2 regions of the Roseovarius sp. M141 genome follow, and region 1 is predicted to be linked to the other one. Evidence: riboswitches for the same ligand, from Rfam matches in the RefSeq annotation. Region 1 holds a riboswitch; the other holds the start of a gene.

Region 1 (15,408 bases):
CTGCCGGCATCGCGGGTCAATCATATGCAAGGCAGCCAAGGGCAGCGCGCCCAAGCTGGTCTGCCCCTACCACCAGTGGACCTACGAGCTGGACGGCCGCCTGCTGTGGGCGCGCGAAATGGGCAGTGATTTCGACCCGTCGCGCCATGGTCTGAAAACCGTGCATTGCCGCGATCTGGCCGGGCTGATCTATATCTGCCTTGCCGATGAGGCACCCGATTTCGACACCTTCGAAGACCTCGCCCGCCCCTATCTGGAAGTGCATGATCTGAGCGATGCCAAGGTCGCGTATGAGTCCAGCATTGTCGAGAACGGCAACTGGAAACTGGTGTGGGAAAATAACCGCGAATGTTATCACTGTGGTGGCAATCACCCGGGCCTCTGCCGGTCGTTCACCGACGATCCGACCGTAACGGGCATCACCGACGGCGAGGCTCCGCCGCATCTTCAGGCTCATTTCGACCGGCTGGAGGCGCAGGGATATCCGTCGCAATTCCGCATGGCCGAGGACATACAGTACCGGCTGGCGCGGATGCCGCTGTTGCCGGGGGCCAAGAGCTTTACCATGGACCTTCAGCCCGCCAGTAAGCGCATTCTGGGCCGGGTACAGGACGACACGGCTGGCACGCTGCTGAAATATCATTATCCCAGCACCTGGAATCACTTCCTGCCTGATCACACCGTGGTTTTTCGGGTCAACCCCCTGACAGAGACGACGACAGAGGTCACGACAAAATGGCTGGTTCACAAGGACGCGATCGAGGGCGTCGACTACGACGTGAAGCGCCTGACGGAAGTCTGGGTCGCCACCAATGACGAGGACCGCCGCGTGGTCGAGGACAATCAGCACGGCATCAATTCCCCCGCCTACGAGCCGGGGCCCTATTCGCCGATCCACGAAAGCGGCGTCATGGGTTTTGTCGATTGGTATTGCAACATGATGGCGCGCCGCAACGACCCCGCGACCATGGTAGCGGAGTAAACGAACGATGAAAGATCTCCCCCCCGAGTCCAGCAGTATCTGGCACCAAGACGAATCGCTGGAATGCGTGTCGGTCATCCCCGAGATGCCGAACACGGCGACATTCACATTTCGGGCGCCATCGGGCGCGCTGTTCGACTTTCGGCCCGGCCAGTTCCTGACGCTGGAACTGCCGGTGCCGGGCGGCGCGGTGCACCGGACCTATACGATCTCGTCCTCGCCGTCGCGGCCGCGGTCGATTTCGATCACAGTCAAGGCGCAGAAGGGTAGCATCGGCACCCGCTGGATGCTGGACCATCTGACGCCCGGCACGCGCCTGCGTGTCATGGGTCCTGCCGGGCTGTTCACCCATACGACTGTTGCGGCCGAGAAATATCTGTTCATCTCGGCCGGGTCAGGCATTACGCCGTTGATGTCGATGACGACATGGATGTTCGATCTGGGCACCGAGCCGGACATCGTATTCGTCAGCTGCGCGCGTCGCCCCTCCGAGATCATCTTTCGCCAGCGGCTGGAGCATATGGCCAGCCGCGTGCCCGGCCTCGACTTGCACTGGGTCGTCGAAGCGCCCGACCGCTACGCCCCCTGGACGGGGTATCGCGGTCAGATCAACCAGTTGATGCTGGGCCTGATGGCGCCCGATTACCTGGAACGCGAAGTGTTCTGCTGCGGGCCTGATCCGTTCATGCAGGCCGTGCGTGAGGCGCTTCAGGGTCTGGGTTTCGACATGGACCACTACCATCAGGAGAACTTTCAGGCGCCTGTTGCGGTGCCCGCAGACGCGCCCCCCATCGACGATGTCGTACCGGACGAGGATATCCGGGCCGAAGTCACCTTTGCCCTGTCCGGCGTGACCGCCAAGGTGGCCGAGACCGATACGATCCTGGCCGCCGCCAAGGCAAACGGGCTGAACATCCCCTCGGGATGCACGTTTGGCGTCTGTGGTACCTGCAAGGTCCGCAAGACATCGGGCGACGTGCATATGGTACATAACGGCGGTATTTCCGACGAAGACATCACCGACGGATACATCCTCGCCTGCTGCTCCAATCCGATTGGCCCCGTCACGGTCGAGGTGTAACGCAGCGCAACCTACGAGCGTTGCACGCGTTTCACCTTAACCGAGTGCCCCGGGTCTAGGGCGAAACGCTTTAGCCCAGCGCGTCACAGATTGCCTCCAGCCCGTCGGTCAACGCCGCCGGGCCGGGCTGGAGGATCAGCGGCGACTTGATTTCATGAATGCGCCCGTTCCGCACCGCCGGAATCGTGTCCCAGCCGGGGCGCGCAGCGATCTTTTCGGGACGCACCTTCTTGCCACACCATGAGGCCAGGATAATATCGGGCCGCGCGTCGATCACCTGCCGGGAGGTCAGGATCCGGTCCTTTGCGGCCTTTTGCGCGGATAGTTCGGGAAAGGCATCGCGCCCGCCCGCGATCTCGACCAGTTGGCTGACCCAGCGGATACCCGAAATCATCGGTTCGTCCCATTCTTCGAAATAAACGACCGGCCGCGCCCGGCCCTTGGCGCGCGCCGCGATCCCAGCCAGCCGTGCCTCATATCCGGCGGCCAGCGCTTCGGCGCGATCCGCCACACCAACCAGCGCCCCCAGCGACCGGATCATGGCAAGGATCCCCGCCACGTCCCGCTGGTTGTAACCAAAGACGGTGACGCCCTGCCGCAACAGCGCCGCAGCGATGTCGGCCTGAAGGTCGGAAAAGGTCAGCACCAGATCGGGCTCCAGCGCCATGATTTTCGGGATATCCGCCGACGTAAATGCTGATACGCGCGGCTTTTCGCAGCGCACGCGGGCGGGGCGCACGGCATAGCCGGACACCCCGACGATACGGTCCTCCTGCCCCAGAAGATACAGCGTTTCGACGGTCTCTTCGGTCAGGCAGACGATACGTTCGGGCGGGAAAGTGCGCATATCAAAACGCTCCGGCAGGGAAAGTTGCCGCCAGCCCTACCCCAATCAGACCCGATCGCCCAGAGACATGGATACGCCCCCGGCCGCTGTGCTTTGGTTTTCAGGACGTTGCTTCGCTTTGCTGAGCCTTCTCCCCCGAACGATGCGATCAAAGACAGCTGCGCCGCGCGCGTGCGCCACCGCGCCGCGCAGGCTTGGGCAGGGCCAAATCCAGCGGCTGCAAGGGCTGCCGCATGGACGCACAGAGCAGTTCGCAAAAAACGGCGATCGTCGGATCGGTTTCGATGAAATCCACCGCCATGAGATAGGCGCGCGCGGCCTCGGCATTGTAATCGGCATGTCCGGGCAGCCCGCCCAGCCATTGCATATAGCCCAGCTGGCCCAGCTCGCGCGCCCGCTGCGGCGATGACGGTTTCACCTGAAGTTGTGTAAGTGTTCGTTCAATCTGCATCGCGCCCTCCGCGCAAAGGCGCGGGTGTACAGATAGCTCAGGGTCGAATTCGGGCCTGTCAGGTCCATCTCGCTCTGCTCTTTCTCCGAGGCACCCCGCCCGGGTTAAGGTGGCTACGGCGCCGAAGGCACCGGAGATGGCAGGTCTCCTGACTCGCGGGTCAAAGCTGTCCTGAACCTTCCCGGGCTTTGGGGCCCAGTGGCGTCACTCAGGATCGCTCACCGCTTACAGTTGCGGGGGCAGTCACGGAATTGGGCAAGCGCCCGCACCATGTTCCCTATTATGACGAACAGGCCAAAACCGATCCGTCACCATCTCTTCTTTCGTCGCAGACTCGTGCGCCGATTTCAAGACAATTGATGACTGGCGCGTGATGATTGGCACGCCGCGACACAGCCAGAATTGGACGGCAGTCACGGTCAGACAGCCGCCAGATGCGGGCGTAAAGCCGCGCTAGTCGTGGATTCTGACATTGGCCGTCGACGCCGAAACAGCCTCGGCTGAGAAACTCCCGAACTTCAATATCTGGTTCGCGCCAATTGTGATCACGCCCAACGCGACCAATGCTATCAAGAACGCTTTCATTCTAGGTTTCCCTGCCGTGACGCAATTCGGCCTCCTGCACTTCTTCGACCCATAGGCTGTGGTGTTCGCGGGCCCATTGCTCTTCCACGTCACCGCTGCCCATAGCGTCGAATGCACCCTCCATTCCGATGCTGCCGATATAGATATGCGCAAAGATGATGGCGGTCAGAACAAGGCTGACGATGGCATGCCAAAGCTGCGTGTATTGCATCTCTTCCTGTGGGGACAGGGGGTAGTGTAGCGGGTCCAACCCGACCCAGCCCGGCACGCCCCATTCATTCAGTGCATGAAAAGTTGGCCCGAACATGTTGAAATCGAACGGAAACAGCAGGGAAATGCCCGACGCCGAAATCGACCCACCCAACACAATCACCGACCAGAAGATCAGTTTCTGACCTGCGTTGAATTTCTTGGCAGGCGGATGGCTGCTGCCGAAAATACCGCCACCTTTCGCCAGCCAATTCAGGTCTGTGCGATCAGGCAGATTATGAACGACCCAGAAGACAAAGATGATGACGAGCGCCACGATGAACGCCCAAGAGACGTTATTGTGCACCCATTTGGTGCCAATCGCGAGGGTCGAGAACGCATCATGGCCAAAGGCAGGTATCAGCACCTTGCGCCCGAACAGCGAAATCAGACCGGTCACGCCAAGGATGAGAAACGAACTTGCCAACAGCCAATGACCGAACCGCTCTACCCCGCTAAAGCGGGTGATCGTCTGGCCGGTTTTCGCGCCCTCGATGCGAATGCGCCCGCGGATCAGGTAGAACAGCGCCAGCAGCACCAATGTGCCCCCCAGCAGGGCCGCGCCGTAGATCAACAGCGGGCCTTCGCGGAATTTCAGCCACCACATTCCGCCGTCCTGAATGAGCGTCGTCGCAGCAGGGCCGCGCGATTGGGTCGTGACATCCGCCGTATCATAGCGCAGCGCGCGCCACAGGTCGGGGTCGGATTGCCCGCCTCGTGTGCCAAGGGGGGCCGTGATCGGGGCCGCCGCCTCGGGATCGCCGGTTTCAGAGCGCCGGAATGTATCGTCAACCTTCTGCTGCGCCTGCCTGCGCATGATATCGTCCAGCGTTTGCGCCCCGCCGGTTTCAGCGCGCGGGTTGACCGTGGCCTCCTGTGCCAAGGCCGGAGTCAGAAGGCCGCAAACGAGGGCAAATACTGCGAAGAAGCGAAGCATCCGGGCGATCCTTTGTTGTGTCGCAGCGGCCGGGCGACCCCCTTGAGGGTCGCCCCGCCAATCCAAGCAGGAGGGCAAATTATCCGCCCTTCTCGCCGTAGGCTGTGCCCCAGCCCCACGCGCCCGCACCAAAGCCACGTGCGACGATCCGCTCGCGGTAGATGCTGGAAACGTCATCACCATCCCCTGCCAACAGCGCCTTGGTCGAGCACATCTCGGCGCAGATCGGCAGCTTGCCCTCGGCGATCCGGTTGCGCCCGTATTTGGCGAACTCGGCGGCCGAGTGGTTTTCCTCGGGGCCACCTGCGCAGAAGGTGCATTTGTCCATCTTGCCGCGCGATCCGAAATTGCCCGCCTGCGGGTATTGCGGCGCGCCAAACGGGCAGGCGTAAAAGCAATAGCCGCAGCCGATGCACAGGTCCTTGGAGTGCAGCACGATCCCGTCATCCGTCTGGTAAAAACAATCCACCGGACAAACCGCCATGCAGGGCGCGTCCGAGCAGTGCATGCACGCCACGGAAATCGAGCGTTCGCCCGGTTTGCCGTCATTGATGGTCACCACCTTGCGGCGGTTGATGCCCCACGGAACCTCGTGTTCGTTTTTACATGCGGTGACGCACGCGTTGCATTCGATGCAGCGTTCAGCGTCGCAGAGAAACTTTGCTCTGGCCATGATCAATCTCCTCTTATGCTGTCCAGATCTTGCAGAGAGTCGCCTTGGTCTCCTGCATCTGGGTTACGCTGTCATAGCCATAGGTCTGTGCCAGGTTACACGATTCCCCCAACACGTAGGGGTCGGCCCCTTCGGGGTATTTGTCGCGCAGGTCCTTGCCCTCGAAATGCCCGCCAAAGTGGAACGGCATGAAGGCCACGCCGGTGCCCACCCGCTCGGTCACCATGGCCATCACCTTGACCTTGCCGCCCTCGGGCCCTTCGACCCAGACCTGTGCGCCGTCACGAATGCCCAGATTGTTGGCATCGCGGGTGTTGATTTCGACGAACATGTCCTGCTGCAATTCCGCCAGCCACGGGTTGGACCGGGTTTCCTCGCCGCCGCCCTCGTATTCGACCAGACGGCCCGAGGTCAGGATGATCGGGTAATCCTGCGAAAAATCGTTGTTCTGGATCGAAGAGTACATCGTGGGCACGCGCCAGAATTTCTTGTCCTCGTAGGTCGGGTAGTCGGTCACAAGGTCGCGGCGGTTGGAATAGAGCGGCTCGCGGTGCAGCGGCACCGGGTCGGGGAAGGTCCAGACCACGGCGCGGGCCTTGGCGTTGCCGAAAGGCGCGCAGCCATGCGCGATGGCAACTCGCTGGATACCGCCCGACAGGTCGGTTTTCCAGTTTACGCCGCCCGTCTTCTCCTCGAAATCCGACGGTATTTCGCCCTGCTGCGAGGTCTCGCCCACTTCTTCGTTTTCATTCGAGCCGCCATCATCGGCGGGCTCGGTCGTCAGCGGTGCACCATCAGGATAGCCCGCCACGCGGTTGATGCTGGCCTTTTCGTCTTCGGTCAGATCGCCATCCCAACCCAGATCACGCAGCATTTGCACGGTGAATTCCGGGTAGCCGTCCTTGATCTCGGACCCTTTGGAGTAGACGCCTTCGGCCAGCAGGTTGTCGCCGTCACGCTCCACACCGAAACGGGCGCGGAAGGTCAGGCCGCCTTCGGCCACGGGGGTCGACAGATCATACAGAATGGGCGTGCCGGGGTGATTCATCTCGGCGGTGCCCCAGCAGGGCCACGGCATCCCGTAGACATCGCCATCGGCCGGACCGCCATTGGCGCGCAGCGTCGTGCGGTCAAAGGTGTGCTGATTGGCCATATGCATCTTCATGCGCTCAGGGCTTTGGCCGGTATAGCCGATGGTCCACATGCCGCGGTTGAATTCGCGGGTGATGTCCTCGACATTCGGCTCGCCGCCCTCGTCAATCGCGATGTTGCGGAACATGCGGTCGTGAAAGCCGAATTTTTCCGAGAACTTTGCCATGATCGTATGATCGGGCAGCGATTCAAACAGCGGATCAAAGATCTTCTCGCGCCATTGCAGCGACCGGTTGGAGGCGGTGGCAGAGCCGCGCGTCTCGAACTGCGTGCAGGCCGGCAGCAGATAGACGCCATCGGTGCGATCCTGCATCACGGCGGACACGGTCGGATAGGGGTCCACCACGACCAGCATATCCAGCCGCTCCATCGCGGTCTTCATTTCCTTCATGCGGGTTTGCGAATTCGGCGCGTGACCCCAGAGAACCATCGCGCGGGTGTTGTCGGGCTGGTCAAGGTTGGCCTTGTCCTCCAGCACCCCGTCGATCCAGCGGCTGACCGGGATGCCGGTCAGGTTCATCATCGGGGTGTCGTCGACGCTTGCATCGGAAAACCGCCCCTTGAGCCAGTCGAGGTCTTCCTCCCACACACGCGCCCAATGCGCCCAGGAACCCTCCGTAAGGCCGTAATAGCCCGGCAATGTATCGGCCAGAACCCCAAGGTCCGTGGCGCCCTGCACGTTATCATGCCCGCGGAAAATGTTGGTGCCACCGCCCGCATGCCCCATGTTCCCAAGGGCCAGTTGCAGGATGCAATAGGCGCGGGTGTTGTTGTTGCCGTTGCTGTGCTGGGTGCCGCCCATGCACCAGATCACGGTGCCGGGGCGGTTGTTGACCAGCGTGCGCGCGACACGCTCCAGCTGCGCGCCGGGGGTGCCGGTCACGCGCTCGACCTCTTCGGGGGTCCAGTTTTTCACCTCGTCGCGGATCTGGTCCATGCCCCAGACACGGGTGCGGATGAACTCCTTGTCCTCCCACTTGTTCTCGAAAATGTGCCACAGGATGCCCCACACCAGCGCCACGTCGCTGCCGGGGCGAAAGCGCACATATTCATCCGCATGCGCCGCGGTGCGCGTGAAGCGCGGATCGCAGACGATCAGCGGGGCGTTGTTCTGCTCTTTCGCCTTCAGAATATGCAGCAGGGAAACCGGGTGCGCCTCGGCAGGGTTGGAGCCGATCAGGAACATCGCCTTGGAATTGTGGATGTCGTTATAGCTGTTGGTCATGGCGCCGTAGCCCCATGTATTTGCCACACCGGCCACGGTGGTCGAGTGGCAGATGCGCGCCTGATGGTCGACGTTGTTGGTGCCCCAATAGGCGGCGAACTTGCGGAACAGATAGGCCTGTTCATTGCTGTGCTTGGCAGAGCCCAGCCAATAGACGGAATCCGGTCCGCTTTCGTCGCGGATCTTCATCATGCCGTCGCCGATCTCGTTGATCGCCTGTTCCCAGCTAAGGCGGACCCATTCGCCGTTTTCCTTTTTCATCGGGTATTTCAGGCGCCGCTCGCCATGGGCATGTTCGCGTACCGAGGCCCCCTTGGCGCAATGCGAGCCAAGGTTGAACGGGCTGTCAAAACCGGGCTCCTGCCCCGTCCAGACGCCGTTATCGACTTCGGCGATCACGGTGCATCCGACCGAGCAGTGGGTGCAGACGGATTTCTTGGTCTCGATCGCCCGCGCCGCTGCGGTTTGCGCCGTGGCGCGCGACACCGTGCCGCCGGTTGCGGCAACAGCGGCCAGGCCGCCGATGGCAAGGCCCGAACCGCGCAGGAATGTACGGCGGTCAACGCCCGTTGCGGCGGCGCTTGCAGCGGGCGTTCGTGCCGACCGGCGTGCGCTGCCATTTGTCTTTTTCCTGAGCATGGTCTTTCTCCCTACATCTGCGTTGCCCGCAGTCTTGGTACCTGTCAAATGCCTCTGCCCTTCATGTTTTCAGGCGGGCGGCGCTGGCCTAGAAGCGGGTGCTTTCCAGATAGGCGCGTGTATGTTCCGTGTCCTGCATCACTTGCGATGACGGATCGACTTCGGCCGGTGCCGATTGCGCCGCGCTGCCGGCGGCAACCGCCACGACACCCGGAACTGCGGTTCCGGCGATCTTCAGGAAATTCCGGCGGGTCGTGCCCTGTTTCGTGTCAGCCATTTGAGTGCGTCCTTTCCCTGTTGTCTTACTTCGGCGACCCCTGCCGCCGCTCAATGGGCGGGCCTCAGCCTGCCATCATGCGAAATGCTTCTTGTTCGACAGTCAAAAACTCGGCCCCGACGGCCCCGACTGAGGCATACAGCACCGATGCCTTGGCCCCCTGCAGATCCGCAAAGAAATGCGGGGCCCACGGGCGGATATGTTTGCTGTAGAACTCTTTCTGGCGCGCCAGCGATGCCGCAGCGCCAAAGCGCCCGACGATCATGCCGCCCATCATTTCCATCAGCGAGGCAATGTTGTCCTCCGGCTCGAACGTGTTTTCCGCCCGTGTCATTGCGAGGGTCGCCATGTCGGCGCGCAAATTGGCCAGCGGCTTTTCGTTCAGGAATCCGGTCATGTAGTAGCTGGCATAGGGCAGCAGTTCGCCGCGCCCAATGCCGATGAACAAGGCGTTGTATTCCGTGAGGGCGGATTTGGGCCTGGTTACTATCGCAACGCGCGCCAGACCTTCGATCGCCTGCCCCAAGGGTGAGGCGTCGCCGCTCAGCGCTGCGGTCTGCGCCAGCAGCAGTTCGTCCGGCGGACCCGCCAGCATGACCCCGAGATAATTGTAAAGATCGGCGCGCAGGCGATCCTCTTCGTCGATCTGCGGTTGGGCGTGTGCCAATGTCATGCGCTGTCCCCGTCAAAGTGAAAAACCATCCGGCGCGGTTTGCCGTGGTCTGCGTCTTGCGGCGCCGGTTCCATGTCCGCTGCCGGATCCGGCGCTTGCATCTCGTCTGCGACGACCGGGTCTCTGTCGGTATCATACTGTGCCGACTTCTCTTCTTTGTCGAGTGGCGTCAGATCATCGTCGCTCGATTCTTGCGGCTGCGCGACCTCCAGCACATGCGCCAGCAGCCCCTTGCCGACCTGATAGCTGGTCTGAATCGGTGCATTGCCATAGCTGCCGGCCAGATAGTCATCGTCGTAATCGTTCAGCCCGTCGACGCAGGCCAGTACCGGATTGCTGCGCCACAGCTTGCGCAGCGCGCGTTTGCGTATGTGCTCGGGGACCGCCTTGGCCATGAACGCGGCGAAATCATCCCCTTTGGTCAACGTTTCGGGGTCGGGCAGATCCAACTCCGCCAAGATCTCATCATCGCTTTTCTCAGCGAGGGCCTGCTGCTGGCGCACATCAACTGCGGCCTGCCGGGCGGCGGCAGTCGCATCTGCCTCGGCCTCGACGGCGGCGCGGCGGCGGTCCCAGAATGTGGCATTTCGGGTCATTTCAACGCGTCCATGCGGCGGCGCGGCGATCTGTAGACGTCGCTGTCCTGCACGATGCGCGCATCGCCGATACCGTCCTCGTGATCATCCGCGCGCCAGTTCCGGCGCTTGCGTTTCACAAACGCCTCTTCCTCGTGATGACGGGTCAGGAAATCCGCGACCCAGGCCTGCATTCCCTCCGGCATCGCCACCTTTTCGACCAGCACTTCGGCCGCGTCGCAGTAATCCTGCGCCTCATAAGGCGAGGCAGTCGCCAGTGTCACCTTCCAAGGTATATCGTGCGATGCCGCGTGTGGGCTGAGCACGATGTAGACGGACGGCTGCCGGGTCTGAAGTTCATGCACGTATGCCTCGGTATCGGACACATACAGCCTCAGCGGTACGGTCGCGGCGTGAAAATCAGTCACGCCCTCCTCGCTGCGCAGAACCGTCCAGTCCGCCGCGCCCGCGCCGGGCAGCACGCCAACCGCCCGCCACGCCCATTTCGCCCAGCGCGTCACGCCCGGCGATTTGCGGACCACAACCCCAAGGGGGATGGACTGGGAGTTGGGGAAAACGAAGGTCAAGCTGGCACCCGCTGGCTAAAACACTGCACTAAGATATTTCTAGTGTACTGATTTAGAGGAAGATTTAAAGGGGAGTCTGCACTCACCACCACTGGACTTCCTTTTTCAATGACAGGTCGGCCCGTGCCACAACAGCCGCACGGAAAACTCCGGTCAAAAGTCGCAGGATCGGCTTTCATCCGCTGCCGTTAAAGCCTACGCTGCGGCGCGCAAGGAGGCGAAATGAAGAAAATCCTGCTGATTTGTGATTGTCTCGGCACCCAGACCATCGATGCTGCCGCGCTAAGCGCAGCGACGGGGCGTGAGTGTTCGCGGCTACACACCGCCCTGTGCCAGTCCCAGATCGACATCACCGCCAAGGCGATGGAGGGCGGCGATGTGATGATCGCCTGTGGGCAGGAAGCCGCCCGTTTCAGCGATCTGGCCGAAGACATGGGCCTGCCTGTGCCGGACTTCGTCGACATACGCGACCGCGCTGGCTGGACGGCGGACACCGGCGACACCAGCGCGAAAATGGCTGCCTTGGTGGCCGACGCCGCGTTGCCGCGGCCAGCACCCAAGACGATTGACGTCGTCTCGGGCGGGGTCTGCCTGATTGTCGGCGCGCCGGAGGTTGCGTTTGCCGCCGCCGACAAGCTGGCCGATATTCTCGCCGTGACGGTGTTGGTGGCGAACGCGGCGGACGTTCCAGTGACCGACCATTTTGATTGCTGCGCCGGGCGGCTGCGCGATGCCTCCGGTACGCTGGGCCAATTCCAGATCTCGATTGACGCCTTTCAGCAGGTCCTGCCCGGCGGGCGCGGCGCACCGACGCTGACAGACCCGCGCGACGGTGCACAATCTGAATGTGATGTGATCCTTGACCTGCGGGGCGGTACGCCGCTGTTCCCCGCCCCGGACAAGCGCGACGGATACCTGCGTGCCGATCCCGGCAGCCTGCCTGCCGTGGCGGATGCCATCCTTGCTGCCAGCCAAATGGTCGGCACGTTTGAAAAGCCGCTGCATATCCGGCTGGAGCCGTCGCTATGCGCCCATTCCCGCGCCGAACAGCCCGCCTGCTCGAACTGCCTGAATGTCTGCCCGACCGGCGCGATCCTGCCCGCGGGCGAGCATGTCAGCATCGACCCCCTGATCTGCGCCGGGTGTGGCGCGTGTTCGGCGGTCTGCCCTTCGGGCGCGATCAGCTATGATGCGCCCCCCGTCGATCATGTGTTCCGCCGCATCGCCGCGCTGGCCTCGACCTATCGCAAAGCGGGTGGCCTGCCCGGCGCGCTGCTGGTGCATGACGCCCACGGCGCCGAGATGATCCGCCTTGCCGCGCGGTACGGCAACGGCCTGCCCGCCCACGTGATCCCGCTGGAGATCGACGCGCTGGCGATGTTCGGCCATGCCGAAATGCTGGCGGCGCTGGCCAGCGGCTTTGCCCATGTGGATATTCTGCTGGCCCCAAAAAGTGACCGGGACGTATTGCAGGCTCAGGCCGAATTGGCTGCGGCCATGGGCGCGGGCGATGCCGTGGCGCTGCTGGATATCACTGACCCCGACGCGCTGTCAGACCACCTGTTTGCCCGCGACGGCATGGGCAACCCCGTCAAAACCCCGATCCTGCCGCAAGGCTCGCGCCGTCAGATCGCGCGCCTCGCCGCCAAGGCCCTATCGCCCGACGCGCAGACCACCCCCCTGCCCGCATATGCGCCCTATGGCGCCGTGATCGTCGATACCGATGCCTGCACGCTGTGCCTGTCTTGCGCCTCGCTTTGCCCATCCGGCGCGCTGACGGACAATCCCGACATGCCTCAACTGCGCTTTCAGGAGGATGCCTGCCTGCAATGTGGCCTCTGCGCCAATGTCTGCCCCGAGAACGCGATCACCTTGCAGCCACAGATCAACCTGACGGATGCGGCCCTCAGCCAGCTGGTGCTGCATGAGGAGGAACCATTCGCCTGCGTCGAATGCGGCAGCCTGTTCGGCGTCAAATCCACGGTCGAACGGATCATGGAGAAACTGGCCGGGAATCACGCGATGTTCGCCAGCCCCGCCGCCGCGCGGATGATCCAGATGTGTGACGATTGCCGCGTTCAGGCGCAGTTCCAGTCGCAGAACAATCCTTTCGCGGGCAAGGAGCGCCCGCGCGTGCGCACGACAGAGGACTACCTGTCCAAGCGCAAGGATCACTAGCAGGTACTACTTACAAACCCCGAAAAGGAGACGAAGATGAGCGAAGATTTCAACATGTCGATGCGCAAGTTCCTCAAGCAGGTCGGCGTGACCTCGCAACAGTCGATCGAGGAGGCATTCCGCAAGGCCGAAAGCACCGAAGGCAAGCAGTTCGAGGCGCGCATGGTTCTGACGATCGACGGCGTGGATCTGGAACATGTGGTGACCGGCACGATCAAGGGTTGATCCGGGCATGACGCTCGCCCGCGAGGATGTGCTGGCCGCGCTGAAAACGCTGACCGATCCGGTCAGTGGCACGTCGCTGGTGGATGCCGGTCTGGTCAAGGCGCTGACCGTCGACAACGGCACTGTGCGATTCGTGCTGGAGGTCAGCGGCAGCCATGCGGCGGCCTATGGCAAGGTCAAGGACGAGGTCGAGGCCAAGCTGAACGCCCTGCCCGGCGTTGAAAAGCTATCCGTGGTCATGACCGCCCACAGCGCCCCCGCCGCCCCGCCCGATCTGAAGCCGAACCGCCCCGCAGAACCGGCAGGGCCGCAAAAGGTGCCGGGGGTGGACCGGATCATCGCCATCGCGTCGGGCAAGGGGGGCGTGGGCAAATCCACGGTTTCCGCAAATCTCGCCTGCGCGCTGGCGGCCGAGGGGCGGCGCGTCGGGTTGCTGGATGCCGACGTCTACGGCCCGTCGCAACCGCGCATGCTGGGCGTGTCGGGGCGACCATCGTCGCCCGATGGCAAGACGATCCTGCCGATGCGCAATTTTGGCGTGACGATGATGTCCATCGGGTTGATGACCAACGACGATCAAGCCGTCGTCTGGCGCGGGCCCATGTTGATGGGTGCGTTGCAGCAGATGCTGACGCAGGTGCAATGGGGTGCGCTGGATGTGCTGATCGTCGATCTGCCGCCCGGCACCGGCGATGTGCAGATGACGCTGGCGCAAAAGACACACCTGAACGGCGCGATCATCGTTTCGACCCCGCAGGACGTGGCGCTGCTGGATGCGCGCAAGGGGATCGACATGTTCAACCAGCTTGGCACTCCGATCATCGGCATGATCGAGAACATGTCCACCCATATCTGCTCGCAATGCGGGCACGAGGAGCACATGTTCGGGCATGGCGGTGTCGCCGCCGAAGCGGCCAAGCTGGACGTGCCGCTGCTGGCGGAAATACCGCTGCATCTGGATATTCGACTGGCTGCGGATGGCGGTGCGCCGATCGTGGTTTCCAAACCTGACAGTGCGCAGGCGGCAGGGTTTCGCACCTTGGCGCAGCAATTGATCGCGCTTGGCCACGCATGACGCCTCCGGTCTTTCCTCCGCTGTTCTCGGGGCTTGATGCGGCTGGCGCGGATCCGTTCGCGCTGGCCTGCTCAAACGCAAGGGGCGTGTGCGATGCAGGTTTGGTCTGCTATGATCTGGGCGATGACCAGTTGCGTGCGGCGATGGTCTTTGCGCCCGAAGTCCCGCTGCGCGATGCGGTTTGCATGCTGCCGCTCTGCGGGGTCGGGTTTCAGAACGCACTTGGCGCGCTTGCGCCGCCGGAGGTGGGCGTGCATCTGGGCTGGAGCGGTGAAATCCACCTGAATGGCGGGCGCTGCGGCGCGTTGAAAATCGCCGCCTCTGACGATGACCCGGGTGCCGTCCCCGCCTGGCTGGTTGTCGGCCTGTCGCTGGACCTGTGGCCACCCTCGCAGGACACCGGCCTGACGCCCGATGCGACAGCCCTGTACGCAGAGGGCTGCGGCGAAGTAGAGCCACCAACCCTGCTGGAGGCATGGGTGCGGCACACGCTGGCCGAGATCAACGCCTGGATGGATGACGGACCGGCCCGCCTGCACCGCAATTGGCTGACCGTGGCCCGGGGACTGGAGACCGACATGACGGTTGCCGGACATCACGGGACGTTCATCGGCGTTGATGAAAATCTTGGCCTGCTTTTGAAAACCGATGACGGCGTGCGCCTGACCCCCCTGACCTCTCTACTGACGGAGCCTGCATGAAACTTGCCCGCGCGATCCATTTCGACGAAAGCGACACCCGCGTTTTCCACGCTCCCGCCAGAACCGGCGAATGGTGCATTTCGGGCGGATTCGAGTTCTCCAACTGGTCCCAGGCCGATCTGACCGGCAAGGCCCGTCAGGCGTTCGCCAATGGATGGATGGGCTGCGAAACATTTGGCCGCGTCAGCTTTGTCGCCGTGACACAGATTGAACCGGCCGAGCGTGACACGCTGGCGCAGATTCTGGCGCAGCATTTCGTCGACATTTACGGCGCGCCCACGCTGGACCTGGCGCGC
Region 2 (15,408 bases), 720 kb from region 1:
CCCCGCAAAAGGGCTGGTCGGCCTCACCCTCGGCGGGGATGGTGATGATGTCGCAACGTGCGGTGGACCGGATGGAAGGCACGCAGTCCAACAGTTTTGCGATTGACCTCAAGAAGTGGCACCAGATCATGCTGGCCTATGAGAATGGCGGCCATGCCTATCACGCCACCATGCCGACCGACGCGCTGCGCGCGTTCCGCGATACCATGCTGGAAACCAAGGAATACGGCTTTGAAAAGCTGCGCGCCGCGCAATGGGCGCTGGGTGATGGCGTGCGCGCGATGCTGAAGGAGCGCGGCGTGAAGTCGGTCGCTGCCGAGGGTTTCGGCGCGCCGGGCGTCGTGGTCAGCTACACCGACGATCCCGACATCCAGAACGGCAAGAAGTTCGCGGCCGAAGGCCTGCAGATCGCCGCAGGCGTGCCGCTACAGGTGGGTGAACCCGAGGGGTTCCGTACCTTCCGGTTGGGCCTGTTTGGCCTGGACAAGCTGTACGATGTGGACGGTGCGCTGTCGCGGTTGCGGGCTGCGTTGGACAAGGTGCTTTAGTCAGCCGCCTTGTGTCCACGTGCGCCGAGGCCCAGACGCATCAGGCCCCGGCGCACCGGCGCCAACGCATAGAGCGCGTTCAGCCCCATTGCGCGTGCATCGCGCAGGGGCTGCGCGTCCACCATCGACGCGCGGTTCAGCAGGTCAATGCCGACCGTGCGTGCGACGATATCGGCGTGGCGGGCGCGGTGATAGGCGTCCAGCATGGCGGTATCGCCTAAGGTTTCGGGTGACTTTTCCGCCAGATCCAATAGCGCAGCGACATCGGCAAGGCTCATGTTCAGGCCTTGCGCACCGATGGGCGGCACGACATGCGCGGCCTCGGCGATCAGCGCGACGCGCTGGGCGCTCATCCGATCCGCGCGCTGGGTGATGATCGGCCACACTGTGCGGCGGCTGGCCAAGGTTAGCGGGCCGAGGATGTGGCAGGAGCGGATGTTCATCTCGGCCTCGAACGCCGCCTCATTCAGCGCGGCAAGGCGCTGCGCCTCGGCGCCGCGCTCCATCCAGACGATGGCTGAAGACGGCATGCCCTCGTGATCGGGCAGCGGGACCAGCGTGAAGGGGCCGCCGCTACGGTGGATTTCGGTCGATACATTTTCGTGCGGGATCGGGTGCGTGACGGCAAAGGCCAGCGCCTTTTGTCCGTAGCGCGTGGTGCATACGTCGATGCCCGCCGCGCGCCGAATGGGCGAATTGCGCCCGTCGGCGGCCAGAACCAGCCGCGCGGTGACGCGGGCGCCGTCCGACAGGGTGACGATCGCCTCGTCATCGCGGGTCAGCAGATCGCCGGTGCCGGTGCCGGGGCGGAACTGGACGCTGGACAATTCACCGATTCGGGCCAGCATTTCGCGGCGCAACAGCCAGTTGGGCAGGTTCCAGCCAAAGGGCAGGTCTGACAGCTCGTCCGCCGCAAAGGCGCGCACAAGGCGCGGTGTGGCCTCAACCCCGCCCGCGTCGACGATGCGCATGGTCTCAAGTGGCGTGGCATGGGCGGCGAGGCGATCCCAGATTCCCGCGCGCGTCAGTAGCGCCTGCGCAGGCTGCAAGAAGGCCGTGCTGCGCAAATCCGAACCTTCCGCTTCGCGGTCGGTGATGGGCGCAGCGGGATCGACGCATAGCACGGTGAACCCGGCATTGCCGAAAATGCAGGCTGCAGTCAGTCCGGCCACGCCGCCGCCGGAAATCAGAATGTCGAAATCAGCCATATCGCCCTCTTGCCGTTGATCATTCCGCGCGCGGATACCTTACGGCCGCGCGCGCGCGGACGCCAGTTGGGCGCAGGCCCTATTTCCCCAAGGTTATGGCAATGAGCGCGATCCAGATCACCGGAACCATCGCCAGTGCGGGCAGGTACAAGCCGGGTACGCCCCAGATGAACACGCACAGCCCCCATGCCACCAGCGCAACAAGAACCGTCAGCAGGATTTTTGCGGCGACAACGTTCTCGGATGATTCGGTGCGGCGGCCGGTTGGGGCGGCGTCGGTTTGGGTCATGGGGGCATTGGGCATCTGGCGGCCTTCCTTCTTTGTTCGGATGAATAGACAGATACCGCATTTGCCTGATCATTTCATCTGGCGAATGCGCGCGCTAATTGCCGCAGCCCTAAATGATCTGCGCCAGAAAACCGTTGAGATCGTCGGTGTGGTGATGGATATGCGCGGCCTGTTGCGGATACGGCGCGACATGTACCGTGCGCAGGCCCATGGCGTGCGGCACGGCCAGATTGCGCGGGTCGTCCTCGAACATGGCCGCCCGGCTGGCGGTCAGGCCATCGGCATCGAACACGGCGCGGAACGCTTCGGCGTCCGGTTTGGGCGAATAGCCGGCATGTTCGACGCCATAGATTGCGTCGAACACACCGTCCAGTCCGCGCGCGGCGGCGACGCGGGTGGCATAGGGCGCGGTGCCGTTGGTGTAGATGATCTTGCGCCCCGGCAGCGCCGTGATGCGGTCGCGCAGGGTGGCATCGGGGGTAAGGGGGGCCATGTCGATGTCATGTACCGCGATCAGGTAGTCATCCGGCGCCATGCCATGCACGCGCATCAGCCCGGCCAGTGTGGTGCCGTGTTCGTGCCAGTACAGGGCACGCAGGCGATCCGCCTCGGCGCGGTCCACGTCCAGCGTGTCCATGACGAACTGCGTCATCCGCACCTCGATCTGATCGAACAGGCGGATGTCGGGGGAATAAAGCGTGTTATCCAGATCGAACACCCAGGTGTCGACATGGCTGAAATCATGTTTCGGCATGGCGCTAGAGGTAAGCGCAATTCAGGCGTTGTCAACATGCGCGGGCTTGATTGGCCCGCCCGGCGCCCCTAGGGTCTGGCGACCCTTTCAGATGACCGGAAACCTCGCCATGAAACCCGCCCCGACCGACGCCTATGCCCTGATCCTCGAGGCGATCGACATGGGCATGTTCAAGCCCGGCGACCGTCTGGTCGAAAGCGATCTGGCCGAGCGGTTCGGCGTGTCGCGCACACCGATTCGCGAGGCGCTGCAACGGCTTGAGACGCAGTCTTTGGTGGCGCGCGACGGGCGCAGCCTGATCGTGGCATCACTGGATCACAACCAGCGCGCCGAGCTATACGTCGTGCGCGCCGAGCTTGAGGGGCTGGCCGCCAGCCTTGCCGCGCGCCATGCCACCCCCGAAGAGGTGACGGTGCTGCGCGGCATGGTCGAACATGACCGCGCCCTGATTGGCCGGCCCGATCTGATGGCGCGCGCCAACCGGCGGTTTCACAAGCAGATCCATCTGGCCTCGCATAACCGGTTTTTGGTGCAGCAACTGGACCTTGTCCATCGGTCGATGGCGCTGATGGCGACGACGTCGCTGGCCGCCGAGGGCCGGGGCGAGGTGGCGATTGCCGAACACGAGGCCATCGTCGCCGCGATCGAGGCGGGCGATGCCCGCGCCGCGCATGACGCGCTCAAGGCGCATATATCAAAGGCGTTCATGACGCGGCTGCGGCTGGAATCGGGTGAGGTTGAGTCGATCCTGTGATGCTCCGGGCTAAGGTGTGCGGATCGGCGCCCCCGCCTTTTTCGCCGACCTCGTTAGCGAATGGCCATGGCTGGTCTTGTCCCAATAGAACGGCGCGACGATCATCTCATACAGCGCCTTGATTGCCGCAATGGTGCCCAGCGGCGTGTACAGATGCATCGTCGGTGCCCATAGCAGCAAATGCCGGTGCTGACGTCCCGACACGCCCAGCATGTAAAAGCCGATATTCAGGAACTCGACCGCCAGAAACAGCTGGCCGAACCGCGCCAGCGTTGTCTGGGGCAGAATCGAGTCCAGCGGATGCGGTAGCCCGAACACCACCAGCCAGAACGACCACAGGAACGGCGCCAGCAGGAATTGCGACAGCGCCGCCACGAAATGCGCCTGAAATCCGCAGAATTGCCACGTGCCAAGCTGGCGATGCAGCGTCAGGGGCCGGCGCATATGCACCAGGTACGTCGTCATATAGCCCTTGAGCCAGCGCGATCGCTGCTTGACCCACGGCCAGGGACGGCAATTCGCTTCTTCCCCGGTGACGGTGCCGATCATTTCGGTGCGATAGCCGTGCCGGGCGAGACGAAAGCCCAGATCGGCATCCTCGGTGACGTTATGCGCGTCCCAGCCGCCGAGGGCCTCCAGCGCGTCGCGCCGGAAATACAGTGTTGTGCCGCCCAGCGGAATGGCAAAGCCCAGTCGTGCCATACCGGGCAGCATGACGCGGAACCATGTCGCGTATTCGATGGTGAAACAGCGCGCCAGCCAGTTCTGGCGCGGGTTGTAGTAATCGAGGACGCCCTGAAGGCAGGCCACGTCGGGCGGGGCGGCCTGAAACCGGCGGGCGATCTGGGTGATCTGGTCGGGGTCCGGCGCGTCTTCGGCATCGAAAATGCCGACGATGTCGCCCTCGCAAAAATCCAGCGCATAGTTCATCGCCCGCGGTTTGGTGCGGGGTTGGCCATCGGGGACGACGACGGCGCGCATCCAGGGCGGCAGGTCGATCTCGGCCAGAGTCTGCCGTGTGGTGTCGTCCTTTTCCTCAAGCACCAGAATGACGTCGAGCAAGCATTTGGGGTAGGTCAACCGGGTCAGCCGGGTAATCAGCGCATGGGCGATCTCGGTCTCGCGGAACAGCGGCACGAGGATCGAAACCTTGGGCAGTCTGGCGCCGGACGGGAGCGGAGGTTGTACCCCTTCGAGCGGGCCCATGGCGACACGCGCGCAGACCGCCGCCATTTTCAGCGTGGCCGACAGAATCAACGTCAGCGTGGCCCAGCCGACCAAGCCGACAAAGACCGTGGCCGGATACAGCGCGGTCAGCGCAATGCAGACCACCATCGCGGCCAGCGCCAGCAAAATGCGCCGCGCGGGCGAGGCGCTCCAGGTGCGGCAGCTTTCCTGCTCGGGGGTGCGGGTCTGTGCATCGATGGTCAGGCGGCTGCGGGCGCTTTGGGCGACTGAGGTCTGGATGGCGCGGCGCGGCGCGATGATGCGCGGCAGATCGTGCAGGCCGCCGGGCAGATTGTCATTGGCTGCACGTGTATCGGGGCTGTCCACCGCCAGCCGCAGCTGACCATCCGCGCCTCGCAGCGGCGCTTGCGTGGTTTTGATCAGATGGCGGGCATCCACGCCATCCGGCAATTCGGCACCGTGCGCCAATTCCTGGGGCGTCGCCAGACGCAGGTTTGCGCGCGTGGCTTGAGCGTTCAGGATGTCGGGCGCATCCACCAGCCCTTCGGCCAGCAGCACGCGATGCAGCGGCGCATCGCAATGGGCCTGAACGATCTGTGCCAGCTCGGCGTCCGAACGGGAAATCACCCCGGTCCGCACCAGATAGCGGCCCAGATCACACAGATCACTGCCCTGCGGCCCGGTGCCCCGTCTGCGGACGCCATGCCAGGACTGCGTGTCCAGCTCTCGCAGTTCCGAGATGCCCATAAGATACCTTCCGCCCTCACTCTTGGCGTAAAGGTTCGTCCATTGGTGTTAATGGAACGTGAAGATTTCCTTAACGGGCGTCAGGAAACGGCTGTTTTCAGGGACATCGACGTTGCAAACCGTTCGAACAGGTAAAAGCTGTCCTGCGGTCCCGGGCTGGCCTCGGGGTGGTGCTGCACCGAAAAGACCGGGCGATTCTTGACCGCGATGCCACAGTTCGACCCATCGAACAGCGAAACATGCGTCTCTTCCACGCCGTCGGGCAGGCTTTGGCCGTCTACGGCAAAGCCGTGGTTCATCGACGTGATCTCGACCTTGCCGGTGGTGTAATCCTTGACCGGATGGTTGGCGCCATGGTGGCCGTGCCCCATCTTGACGGTCTGGGCGCCCAGCGCCAACGCCAGCATCTGATGGCCGAGGCAGATGCCAAAGATCGGGATATCGGCGTTCAGCAGATCCTTGATCACCGGCACGGCGTAGACGCCCGTCGCCGCGGGATCGCCGGGGCCGTTCGACAGGAATACGCCGTCAGGCTTGTGCGCCAGCACGTCTTCTGCCGTCGCGGTTGCGGGCAAAACGGTGATGTCACAGCCCGCCGAGGCGAGGCAGCGCAGGATATTGCGCTTGGCGCCGTAGTCGATGGCGACGACCTTGTACTTGGCATCGGTCTGGCGCGGATACCCATCCGGCCAGGCCCAGCGCATTTCGTCCCAGCGGTAGGATTGCGCGCAGGTGACGTCCTTGGCCAGATCCAGCCCCTTCAGCCCGGCGAACCCGCGCGCCCTGGCGATCAACGCATCGGTGTCGAAATTGCCGTCCGGATCATGCGCCAGCGCAACGTGCGGTGCACCCTGCTGGCGAATTGCGCGGGTCAGGCGCCGCGTGTCGACGCCCCCAATCGCGATGCGCCCGCGCTGGGCCAGCCAATCCTGTAACCGCTGGGTGCTGCGCCAGTTGCTGGGCTCGGTCGGGTCCCACTTGACGACCATGCCGGCGGCGACGGGGTCTGCGGTTTCGTCATCCTCGGGGCAGGTGCCGGTGTTGCCGATATGGGGAAAGGTAAACGTCACGACCTGGCCCGCATAGCTGGGGTCGGTCATGATTTCCTGATAGCCGGTCATCGCGGTGTTAAAGCAGAGCTCTGCCACGACTTCACCGGTGGCGCCGAAACCGCGTCCATAAAGCAACGTGCCATCGGCCAGCGCAAGGCAGGCGGTGGGGCGGGGCTGGGGCGCATGGGGCATGGCGGCTCTCCGGTGATCTGGAATGACGGGATATCTGGAAGGTGGGGGCAAAATCTGCGCGAACCTAAAGCGTTTCGAGTATAAGTTGAAGCGCAAATTGACCTCGACCTGCGCGCGGGAACGGTCAAGTGTCAGGCGCCGTCAGGGTAGTCGCACATGACGCGGGGGCATCCGGCTACCCTTGGTTGCCAGCGACGCCCCATTTGTATAGGGATCGAAGGTTGTGACAGGGGCCGGATCATCGGCCGGGGTCACGACTGTGAGGATGGACATGGATACGACATTGCGCGAACGGGTCGATGCGGCCCTGAAACAGGCCATGCGTGACCGGGATGCCCCGCGTCTGGCAACCCTGCGGCTGATCAACGCCGCCATCAAGGATCAGGAAATCGCCGAGCGCGCCAAGGGCGGCGAAGTCGCGCTGAACGACGATGACGTTCTCGCCATTCTGGGCAAGATGACCAAGCAGCGACGGGAATCCGTGCGCGCCTACGAGGAGGGCGGCCGCATCGATCTGGCCGAGCGCGAAGAGGCCGAGGTCGCCATCATCGCCGAATTCCTGCCCCGTCAATTAAAGGAGGCCGAAGTCGACGCCGCCATCGAACAGGCCGTCGCGGAAACCGGCGCGACGTCGATTCGCGACATGGGCAAGATCATGGGTACGCTCAAGGCGAAATACGCCGGCCAGATGGATTTCGGCGCCGTCGGTCCCCGTATCAAGGACCGTCTTTGCTAAAGCGCTGCTGACTGTCGGCTGCCTATTGCCCGGCTTTCATCGTTCTGAAAATACTCAAAAATCCACCGCCGACCCGTATCGTTCCGGTCAGCACTTGGCGCGCGCGCGACCAAGAGCGCCGCGCAACTCTCCATACAAGGTCTTGCGCTCGTCCTCGGACAGAAACGCGCCCAGCTCCACCTCGCGGCCTGCGCCGCGCAGGGTGATGTAATGCGCCACCGGCCCACCCGATGGATAGATCTGCGCCTGCGCCCAATAGCAGTTGCAATCCCAGGTCTTCACATCGCCCTGCGGGCTCGTCCGTGTCAGATGCACTTCGCAATCGTCTATGATCAGCGCCTCGTGCAGTCTGCCTGCGCGATAGCTGTGCTCCAGCGCCCACCATAAAAGGACAACGGTCCCTGCCAGAAATGGCAAAAGCCCCCACAGCACGGCCGTGCCGAGCAGCGCAAACAGCGGGATCGAGATCATCACCGACGTTGCCAGCATGAACCACGCAAAGCCGCGCCGCGGCAGTGACTGATGGGGCCACAAATCCAGCCGTTGAGCGCCCTGATCAGAGGCGGGAAGGGACCATTCGTAGGGCATGACAGTCAATCTAAGTTGGTTGGCGGTGATGAAAAGTGTCCCGGCGCGTCGCAGCGGTCAAGGAGTGCGGTTAGTCAACTGATGTCCGGCAGCATGAACACTCCATTCCGGCCCCCTGTCATCACGCATGACACCGGCATCTTTGCCCGCCAACTACAGTGCCAGCCCAAGAAATGCTATCTGGATATGTGGCGTCGCAAGGTACGGTAACTGTTGGTGCAGGCAGACAGCATACCGGATCAACGCCGCATCCTCGCGCCCGCGCCGCATGATGCCCCCCCGTAAACTTATACGACGGATGCGCGGAACCAGCGCCTTGTTTGCGTCGTTAGGCTGTAGCGAACGGGCACTATAGCTGCATACGCGAATGTTTGATTTGCATGTTGACCGCAGGGGGCGCCACCCTGCGGTCGCCCCGCAGTCCGCGCAATCAAGGAGATCCCAATGGGAATTATCTGGACCATCATCATCGGCTTTGTCGCCGGCATCATCGCAAAGTTTATCACTCCGGGAGGCAATGAACCCTCCGGTTTCATTTTGACCACCATTCTCGGCATTGTGGGGGCTTTCGTCGCGACTTGGTTGGGTCAGGCCGTGGGATGGTACAGTGCAGGTGAGGGCGCGGGATTTATCGGCGCCATTGTCGGCGCGGTGATCGTGCTGCTGGTCTGGGGTGCTTTCTTGCGCAGCCGCGACTCCTGACGAACCTGGAAAATTCACAACCCACAGAAAGGATTCATCATGGCACGAGGCGGCTTTCCCTCTATGACCGCGCTCCTTGGCCTTCTGGCCGTGGCGGGCTACCAGAACCGTGACAAGATATCGCAGATGCTCGCGAACCGTGGAGGTGGCGCTGGCGGCGAACGTCTCGCCGACGCGCCCGGCGGCGCGACAGAGCGCAGTCCGGAACCCCCATCGGGCCTTGAAGGTCTGCTGGGCAAATTCTTTGGCGACGCAGGCAGTGACGGCCTTCTCGGAGGTGCGCTGGCAGAACTGTCCGAACGCTTTGGACAGAGCGGCCAGTCCGAGACCGTGGAGTCCTGGATGGGTACGGGGCCGAACAGAAACGTTGCCCCCCGCGATCTTGAACAGGCGATCGGCTCCGACACTCTCGCAGAGCTGACCGAGCATACCGGTCTGTCACGCGAGGAATTGCTGGAACGTCTCTCTCGCGACCTGCCCGGCGCGGTGGATCAATACACGCCTCAGGGGCAACTGCCACGGCAGACCGGATAGCGCGCCAGCTGAACGCCCATGATCCCATGATGGTGCGACGACGTTCTGCCGGGCGACGACCTCATTGCTTAACCGCCAAAGCCCGTGCGCCCGCCACCGGCCTTGCCGAAACCACCGCGCGAAGTTGCGGCGGCCCGGTTCATCGGGGCCTTGCCGACGGTCGATGCCGGGCGGGTGAATTGCGACGTACTGAGTTTGGCAGCGCCCTTGTTACCGGAATATGCGCTGGAGCGCGCGGCATTCGTGAACCGCCCGTCCGCGGTTTTATACAGCGGCTGCCCAGCTGACATTCCCGAACGCCCACTCAGCATATTGCCGATCAGATACCCCGCCAGAAGGGGCATGAAGATGCTGCCCGAGCCGCCCGGCGTTGCGGCCTGTTCGGTGCTACAGGCGCCGACGCCGTGCTGTTCTTCGCACACCTCGACGCTGTCGTAACGGGGGGCCGCTTCGACATGCAGCGTCTGGGCGTCGGCAAAGGCCGCCTCGCAATCCTGAACGGAAAACAGCCCGCCATTCGTTGCCTCGCTGGTGCAGCTTTGCAGATCCGGGAAGGCTGCGGCGTCCACCTGTTCTTCGCGGCACCCGGCCAGCGTGAAGGCGGCAGCGCCGAGGATCGTGATGGCGACACGGTTGGAGCGTTTGGTCATGACAATCTTACCTTTTGGATAGAGAGGGCGAAAAGCAGCGGGTGGGTTCATCCGGTAATATAGTGCGGCTTGAACCGCGATAGATCCTGCGTGATGCGCGAGCGGTCTTCGCGAATACCGATCCCGGCGCAAGCCTCGCCCACGATCCATGCCCCAATTACCGGACGAAAGCCATCAAACTGGGGCAGGGGGGAATAGGCCTGAATGATCCGGGGATGCTGGGCGTATTCGGTGTTCTGGGCTTGCTCCACGATCTCGCCTGATTTGACGATCGTAACCGAGGCGCCTTCGCGCGACAGGATCGGTTTGGACACATGGCCCGCCACAAGCTGCGCCCCGGCGCGGTCAAAAGCATCGGCTACATTTGCGCAGGCCGTACCCTGACCTGCGATGGCGTCGCCGATGTCCTGCTCGAAAAACGCAGGAAGCAGATTGGGGTGGCCTTCGAACATTTGCCAAAGCACCGGCAAAAGCCCCTTGTTGGACAAAAGCGCCTTCCATGCCGGTTCCAGAAACAGGCAGCGCGATCCGGCGATGTGATCGGCATACTCATCGCGCAAGAGGTCTTCCCAAGGGTAGAGCTTGAACAGCACCCCCATGACGCGATCTTCGTCATCCAGAAACTGGCCGTCCTCGCTGAGCGCGATCTTGTCCAGATCACAGTAATGTGCCCCAAGCCCTGCCTCGCGCGCGGCCCAGCCCATCGCCTCGACTGTGCCGTAATCTTCGGGATTGCCGCCGACGGCGGTGAAATGCAGATCGCTTCCGGGTTCAAACACCGCGCCGAACCGCGCGACAAGCGCCTCGTGAATGCCGTTGAATTGATCCGATCCCTCGGGCAGCACGCCAGCGGCGAGCTGATCCTCCAGCCATTGCCACTGAAACGCGGCGCTTTCATACAGCGAGGTTGGGGTATCGGCGTTATATTCCAGCAGCTTGGCCGGGCCTTTGCCGTCATAGGCAAAATCAAAACGGCCATAGATTTCAGGATCGCCGCGCCGCCAGCTTTCGGCGATCAGGTCGCGATGTTTTTCGGGAATGGCAAGGCGGTCCATGAGCGCCTCGTCAGCGACGATATTGGCCACCGCCTCGCGGGACATCGCATGAAGCTCGGTTGCGGGATCCTCAAGATCGGTCTCGATCTGATCCAGAGAAAAGGCATAGGCCGAGGTTTCGTCCCAGTAGGGTTCGCCGTGCATATCGGCAAAGGTAAAGCCGACTTCGCGGGCATGGTCGCGCCAATGCGGTCTTTCGGGCAGCGTGATTTTCTGCATTCGGCTCTTCCTTGTCAGATCTTGGATCCCGTTTAGATGGTTTTCAGCGTGGCAGCCAGACTTGGTATTCTTGCGCAGGGGATATCGTGCGTGCGCGCATCCGCACTGCCACCGCGCGGCGCCTTCGGCCAGATTTCGCCGGTCGCCAGATGGGCCAGCGCGTTCGGCTAGGTCGGGGGGCTTCAGCTTGACAGGCTGTCGGGATTCGGCGAAAGCTGCGGGTGTGTTGGTGCCTGCCTCGGCAGGTGAAAAGGGAATGTGCAATCGCGATGCGTCGCGGTCAAGCGCAGCCGCCCCCGCGACCGTGAGCGGAAAGGCCGATCAGCGCCACTGGCATATGCCGGGAAGGCAGATCGACCGCAGGGCCACCAGCCCTGAATCCGCAAGCCGGGAGACCTGCCAGACACATGACGACGAAACCGGACGGGGTGCTTCCGGTGTCGGGGCGACTCCGGCATCTGGAGTGTCCTCGCCACCCTTGCCCGCGTCCCATGACATATGGGGCCGAGATCCATGAAAGATCAGGCAGAAACGCCGCCAAATCCTACAGAATTGCTGGTTTGCGTCAAATGTCGGCGTGGCCGCGAGCTTCCGTCCGATGATCGTTGGCCGGGGCAGGCGCTGTTTGACGCGCTGGGCGCTATGGTGCTGCCCGAGGGCGTGCGCGTGACGCCGGTCGATTGTTTGCAGAACTGCAATCACGGTTGCACCGTTGCGCTGCGCGGCGGGGCGCGTTGGGCCTATGTTTTCGCAAATGTCGATGAGGTGGCGGACCCGGCCATGATCCTTGACGGCGCCGCCCGCTATCACGCCACCGCCGACGGTTTGATCCCGTGGCGCGAACGCCCCGAACATTTCAAGCGCAACTGCGTCGCCCGACTTCCCCCACTGGAGACCTCGAATGTCTGATCTTGCAAAACTGCCCGTCACCGTCATCACCGGCTTTCTCGGCTCGGGCAAGACCACGCTGGTGCGCCAGTTGATGCAGAATTCGGGCGGCAGACGCCTGGCCGTGATCGTCAACGAATTCGGGGATGTCGGCGTCGACGGCGACATTCTGAAATCCTGCGCGATCCCCGATTGCCCTGCCGAGAACATCATGGAACTGGCGAATGGCTGCATCTGCTGCACCGTTGCCGATGATTTCATCCCCACGATCGAGGCGCTGATGGCGCTGGATCCGCGCCCCGATCATATCCTGATCGAAACCTCGGGGCTGGCCCTGCCCAAACCGCTGCTCAAGGCGTTTGATTGGCCCGAAATCCGTTCCAAGATCACCGTCGACGGCGTGATCGCGCTGGCCGATGCCGAGGCGGTCGCTGCGGGCCGTTTCGCGCCGAACGTGGCGGCCGTGGACGCGCAGCGCGCAGCTGACGACAGCATCGACCACGAAACGCCCCTGTCGGAGGTGTTCGAGGATCAGATTTCCTGCGCCGATATCATCCTTCTGACCAAGCCCGACCTTGCCGGCCCAGAGGGCGTGGCCCGCGCCAAGGCGATCATCGCCGCCGAAGCGCCGCGCCCGATCCCCGTGATCGAAGTGGCCGAGGGCATGATAGATCCGCGTGTCATTCTGGGGCTGGAGGCCGCCGCCGAGGACGATATAGACGCGCGCCCGTCGCATCACGACGGCGCCGACGATCACGAGCATGACGATTTCGAAAGCATCGTCGTGGACATCCCCGAAGTCACCGACCCCACCGATCTGGTCCGCGCCATCGAGGGGCTGGCCAACGATCACAACATCCTGCGGATCAAGGGCTATGCCGCCGTCACAGGCAAGCCGATGCGCCTGTTGGTGCAGGCTGTCGGCGCGCGGGTGCGTCACCAGTTCGACCGCCCGTGGGCACCGGGCGAGGCGCGCGCCGGGCGGCTGGTGGTCATTGCCGAGCATGACAATATCGACGCAGGCGTGATCCACGCCGCACTGGGCACCGCGCGCGCCCAAGCAGCCGAGTAACGCCATGCATGTTGTTTTCCGCGAAAGCCACGGGCTGGAAGAGACCGAGACACCCACCGATCTGGGGCAGGACGCCGCAGATCTGGTGGTGCTGTCGCTGTCGGATTCCGACCTTGGTGCTTTTGCGGAGGGCTGGCATCGCGGCGGCGGTCCCGAGGGGCGGCTGCCCACGCTCCGGCTGGCCAATATCGTGGCGCTCAAGCATCCCTTGTCGGTCGATACCTATGTCGAGCAAACGCTGAGCGGGGCAAAGGGCATTCTGATCCGCCTGATCGGCGGCGTGCCTTATTGGCCCTACGGTCTGCAACAGATCCGCGCCCTGGCGCAGCAAAAAGGTATCGCGCTGGCTGTGCTGCCCGCCGATGGGCGGCCTGATGCGCGGCTGGACGCGTTGTCGACCTTGCCGAAATCCACGCTGCGGCGGCTGGCACATTTGTGCGATACTGGCGGCGCCATAGCGGCGCAGGCGGCGCTGGCGCAGATGTCGCTGGCGGCGGGGCTTTATGCTGGTCCGGTACGCGGCGCGAAATCGCTGCCGCAGGTGGGGGCGTGGATGCCCGAGCAGGGCGCGTGCTGCCCGGTTTTCGCACTGGGGTCTGCGCCCGCTTTGACAGACGCGCCGCGCATCCTGATCGTCTTTTATCGCTCCTATCTGGTTGCCGCCGACCTTGCGCCGATCACGGCGCTGTTCGCCGCCTTTCGGGCGCGCGGCTTTGATGTGATCGCGCTCTTTGCGCCGTCGCTGAAGGCATCCGAGGCGGCGGGCTGGTTGCGCCGTCAGGTGGCGCATCTGGCCCCTGCGGCCATCGTCAACGCCACCGCCTTTTCCGGCAAGGGCGAGGGCGGCACGTCCCCGCTCGATGCCGCAGATGTGCCGGTATTCCAGATCGCGCTGGCCACCTCCACGCGCAAGGCGTGGGCGGAGGCCGAAAGGGGCCTGTCGCCTGCGGACCTTGCCATGCATGTGGTCCTGCCCGAGGTGGACGGGCGCATCATGGGCGGCGTCGCCAGCTTCAAGGATCCGGGCAAGCGCGACGCACATCTGCAATATTCCCGCTTTGCCCACTGCGCCGAGGCGGGACGGATCGAGGCGATTGCCGACCGCGTTCAGGGCTGGACGCGGCTGGCGGCGACACCGGCAACGCAGCGGCGGGTTGCGCTGGTGCTGTCCACCTATCCCGGCAAGGATTGGAACATGGGCCACGCCGTCGGTCTGGACGCGCCGCAATCGGCCGAGGCAATCCTGAGCGATCTGCGCGGCGCCGGGTACGACATCGGGGCAGGGGGCGCGCCCTTGCAGGAGGCGCTGCTGGCGCGCAGCACGGTCTGGCCGCTGGACGACTACAAGGCGGCGTTGGCCAAGCTACCCGAAGAGTTGCGCAAAACGCTGGCCGAGGTGTGGGGCGAACCCGAGGATGACCCCGACGCTCATGACGGCGCATTCCACTTCGCCGCCGCCCCGCGCGGCAAATCATGGATCGCGCTCCAGCCCGAGCGTGACACGCCCAAGGGCCGCGAGGACAGCTATCACGATCTGGTCCGCACACCGCGCCATGCCTACGTGGCCTTTTACCTGTGGCTGCAATGCCATGCTGACGCGTTGGTCCATATCGGTGCGCATGGCACGCTGGAATGGCTGCCGGGCAAGTCGGTGGCGCTGTCCGGCACATGCTGGCCCGAGGTTCTGACCGGCGCGCTGCCCGTCATTTACCCCTTCATCGTCAACGACCCCGGCGAGGCCGCGCAGGCCAAGCGGCGCATTGGCGCGGTCACGCTGGGGCATATCCCGCCGCCCTTGCGCAGCAGCGGCACGCCTGAGCGGCTGGCGCGGCTTGAGGCATTGCTGGACGAGTTTTCCAACGCTGACGGCCTTGACCCGCGTCGCCGCGACCGCCTTCAGGGTGATATCCGCGCTGAGGCGCAGGCGCAGGGGCTGGAGGAGGATCTGGGCCTTGACCGCGCCGGATGCAGCGCCGAGGCGATCACGCGAATCGACCGTTTCGTCTGCGACATCAAGGAAAGCCAGTTTGGCGAAGGTCTGCATATCTGGGGCCGCGCGCCGCGCGGCGCGGCGCCCTTTGCCACCGCGCAGTCGGTGGCGGCCGAGCGGCAGGCGCTGCTGGACGCGCTGGCGGGGCGCCGGATCGTACCCGGCCCCTCCGGGTCGCCCTATCGCGGACGGCGCGATGTGCTGCCGACGGGGCGCAACCTGTTCACCACTGATCCGCGCGC

The links. Region 1 has a riboswitch for cobalamin ahead of FGD77_RS11790 (hypothetical protein). Riboswitches for the same ligand answer to the same signal wherever they lie in the genome.
Region 2: another riboswitch for cobalamin. It lies ahead of FGD77_RS08370 (DUF1636 domain-containing protein); the one in region 1 lies ahead of FGD77_RS11790 (hypothetical protein).

The regions. Positions count from the first base shown of each region.
Region 1 is NZ_VCNH01000008.1:1,580,807-1,596,214, reverse strand. Features, by position in the region: gene FGD77_RS11805 (aromatic ring-hydroxylating dioxygenase subunit alpha) at 1-982, shown strand, start outside; gene FGD77_RS11800 (hybrid-cluster NAD(P)-dependent oxidoreductase) at 990-2,063, shown strand; gene FGD77_RS11795 (cobalamin-binding protein) at 2,134-2,910, opposite strand; gene FGD77_RS11790 (hypothetical protein) at 3,059-3,361, opposite strand; cobalamin riboswitch at 3,482-3,692, opposite strand; gene FGD77_RS11785 (formate dehydrogenase subunit gamma) at 3,948-5,132, opposite strand; gene fdh3B (formate dehydrogenase FDH3 subunit beta) at 5,212-5,805, opposite strand; gene FGD77_RS11775 (formate dehydrogenase subunit alpha) at 5,819-8,821, opposite strand; gene FGD77_RS11770 (twin-arginine translocation pathway signal protein) at 8,910-9,098, opposite strand; gene FGD77_RS11765 (molecular chaperone) at 9,163-9,771, opposite strand; gene FGD77_RS11760 (DUF3306 domain-containing protein) at 9,768-10,367, opposite strand; gene FGD77_RS11755 (DUF3305 domain-containing protein) at 10,364-10,933, opposite strand; gene FGD77_RS11750 (4Fe-4S binding protein) at 11,156-13,111, shown strand; gene FGD77_RS11745 (DUF6494 family protein) at 13,148-13,336, shown strand; gene FGD77_RS11740 (Mrp/NBP35 family ATP-binding protein) at 13,344-14,411, shown strand; gene FGD77_RS11735 (biotin/lipoate--protein ligase family protein) at 14,408-15,112, shown strand; gene FGD77_RS11730 (DUF6505 family protein) at 15,109-15,408, shown strand, end outside.
Region 2 is NZ_VCNH01000008.1:860,947-876,354, forward strand. Features, by position in the region: gene FGD77_RS08300 (aminotransferase class V-fold PLP-dependent enzyme) at 1-548, shown strand, start outside; gene FGD77_RS08305 (UbiH/UbiF family hydroxylase) at 545-1,756, opposite strand; gene FGD77_RS08310 (hypothetical protein) at 1,836-2,060, opposite strand; gene FGD77_RS08315 (pyrimidine 5'-nucleotidase) at 2,155-2,799, opposite strand; gene FGD77_RS08320 (GntR family transcriptional regulator) at 2,909-3,553, shown strand; gene FGD77_RS08325 (glycosyltransferase) at 3,563-5,488, opposite strand; gene carA (glutamine-hydrolyzing carbamoyl-phosphate synthase small subunit) at 5,569-6,732, opposite strand; gene FGD77_RS08335 (hypothetical protein) at 6,874-7,005, opposite strand; gene FGD77_RS08340 (GatB/YqeY domain-containing protein) at 7,004-7,468, shown strand; gene FGD77_RS08345 (DUF2244 domain-containing protein) at 7,556-8,056, opposite strand; gene FGD77_RS08350 (GlsB/YeaQ/YmgE family stress response membrane protein) at 8,501-8,758, shown strand; gene FGD77_RS08355 (YidB family protein) at 8,798-9,292, shown strand; gene FGD77_RS08360 (DUF1190 domain-containing protein) at 9,361-9,942, opposite strand; gene FGD77_RS08365 (glutathionylspermidine synthase family protein) at 9,990-11,216, opposite strand; cobalamin riboswitch at 11,427-11,635, shown strand; gene FGD77_RS08370 (DUF1636 domain-containing protein) at 11,730-12,125, shown strand; gene cobW (cobalamin biosynthesis protein CobW) at 12,118-13,176, shown strand; gene cobN (cobaltochelatase subunit CobN) at 13,181-15,408, shown strand, end outside.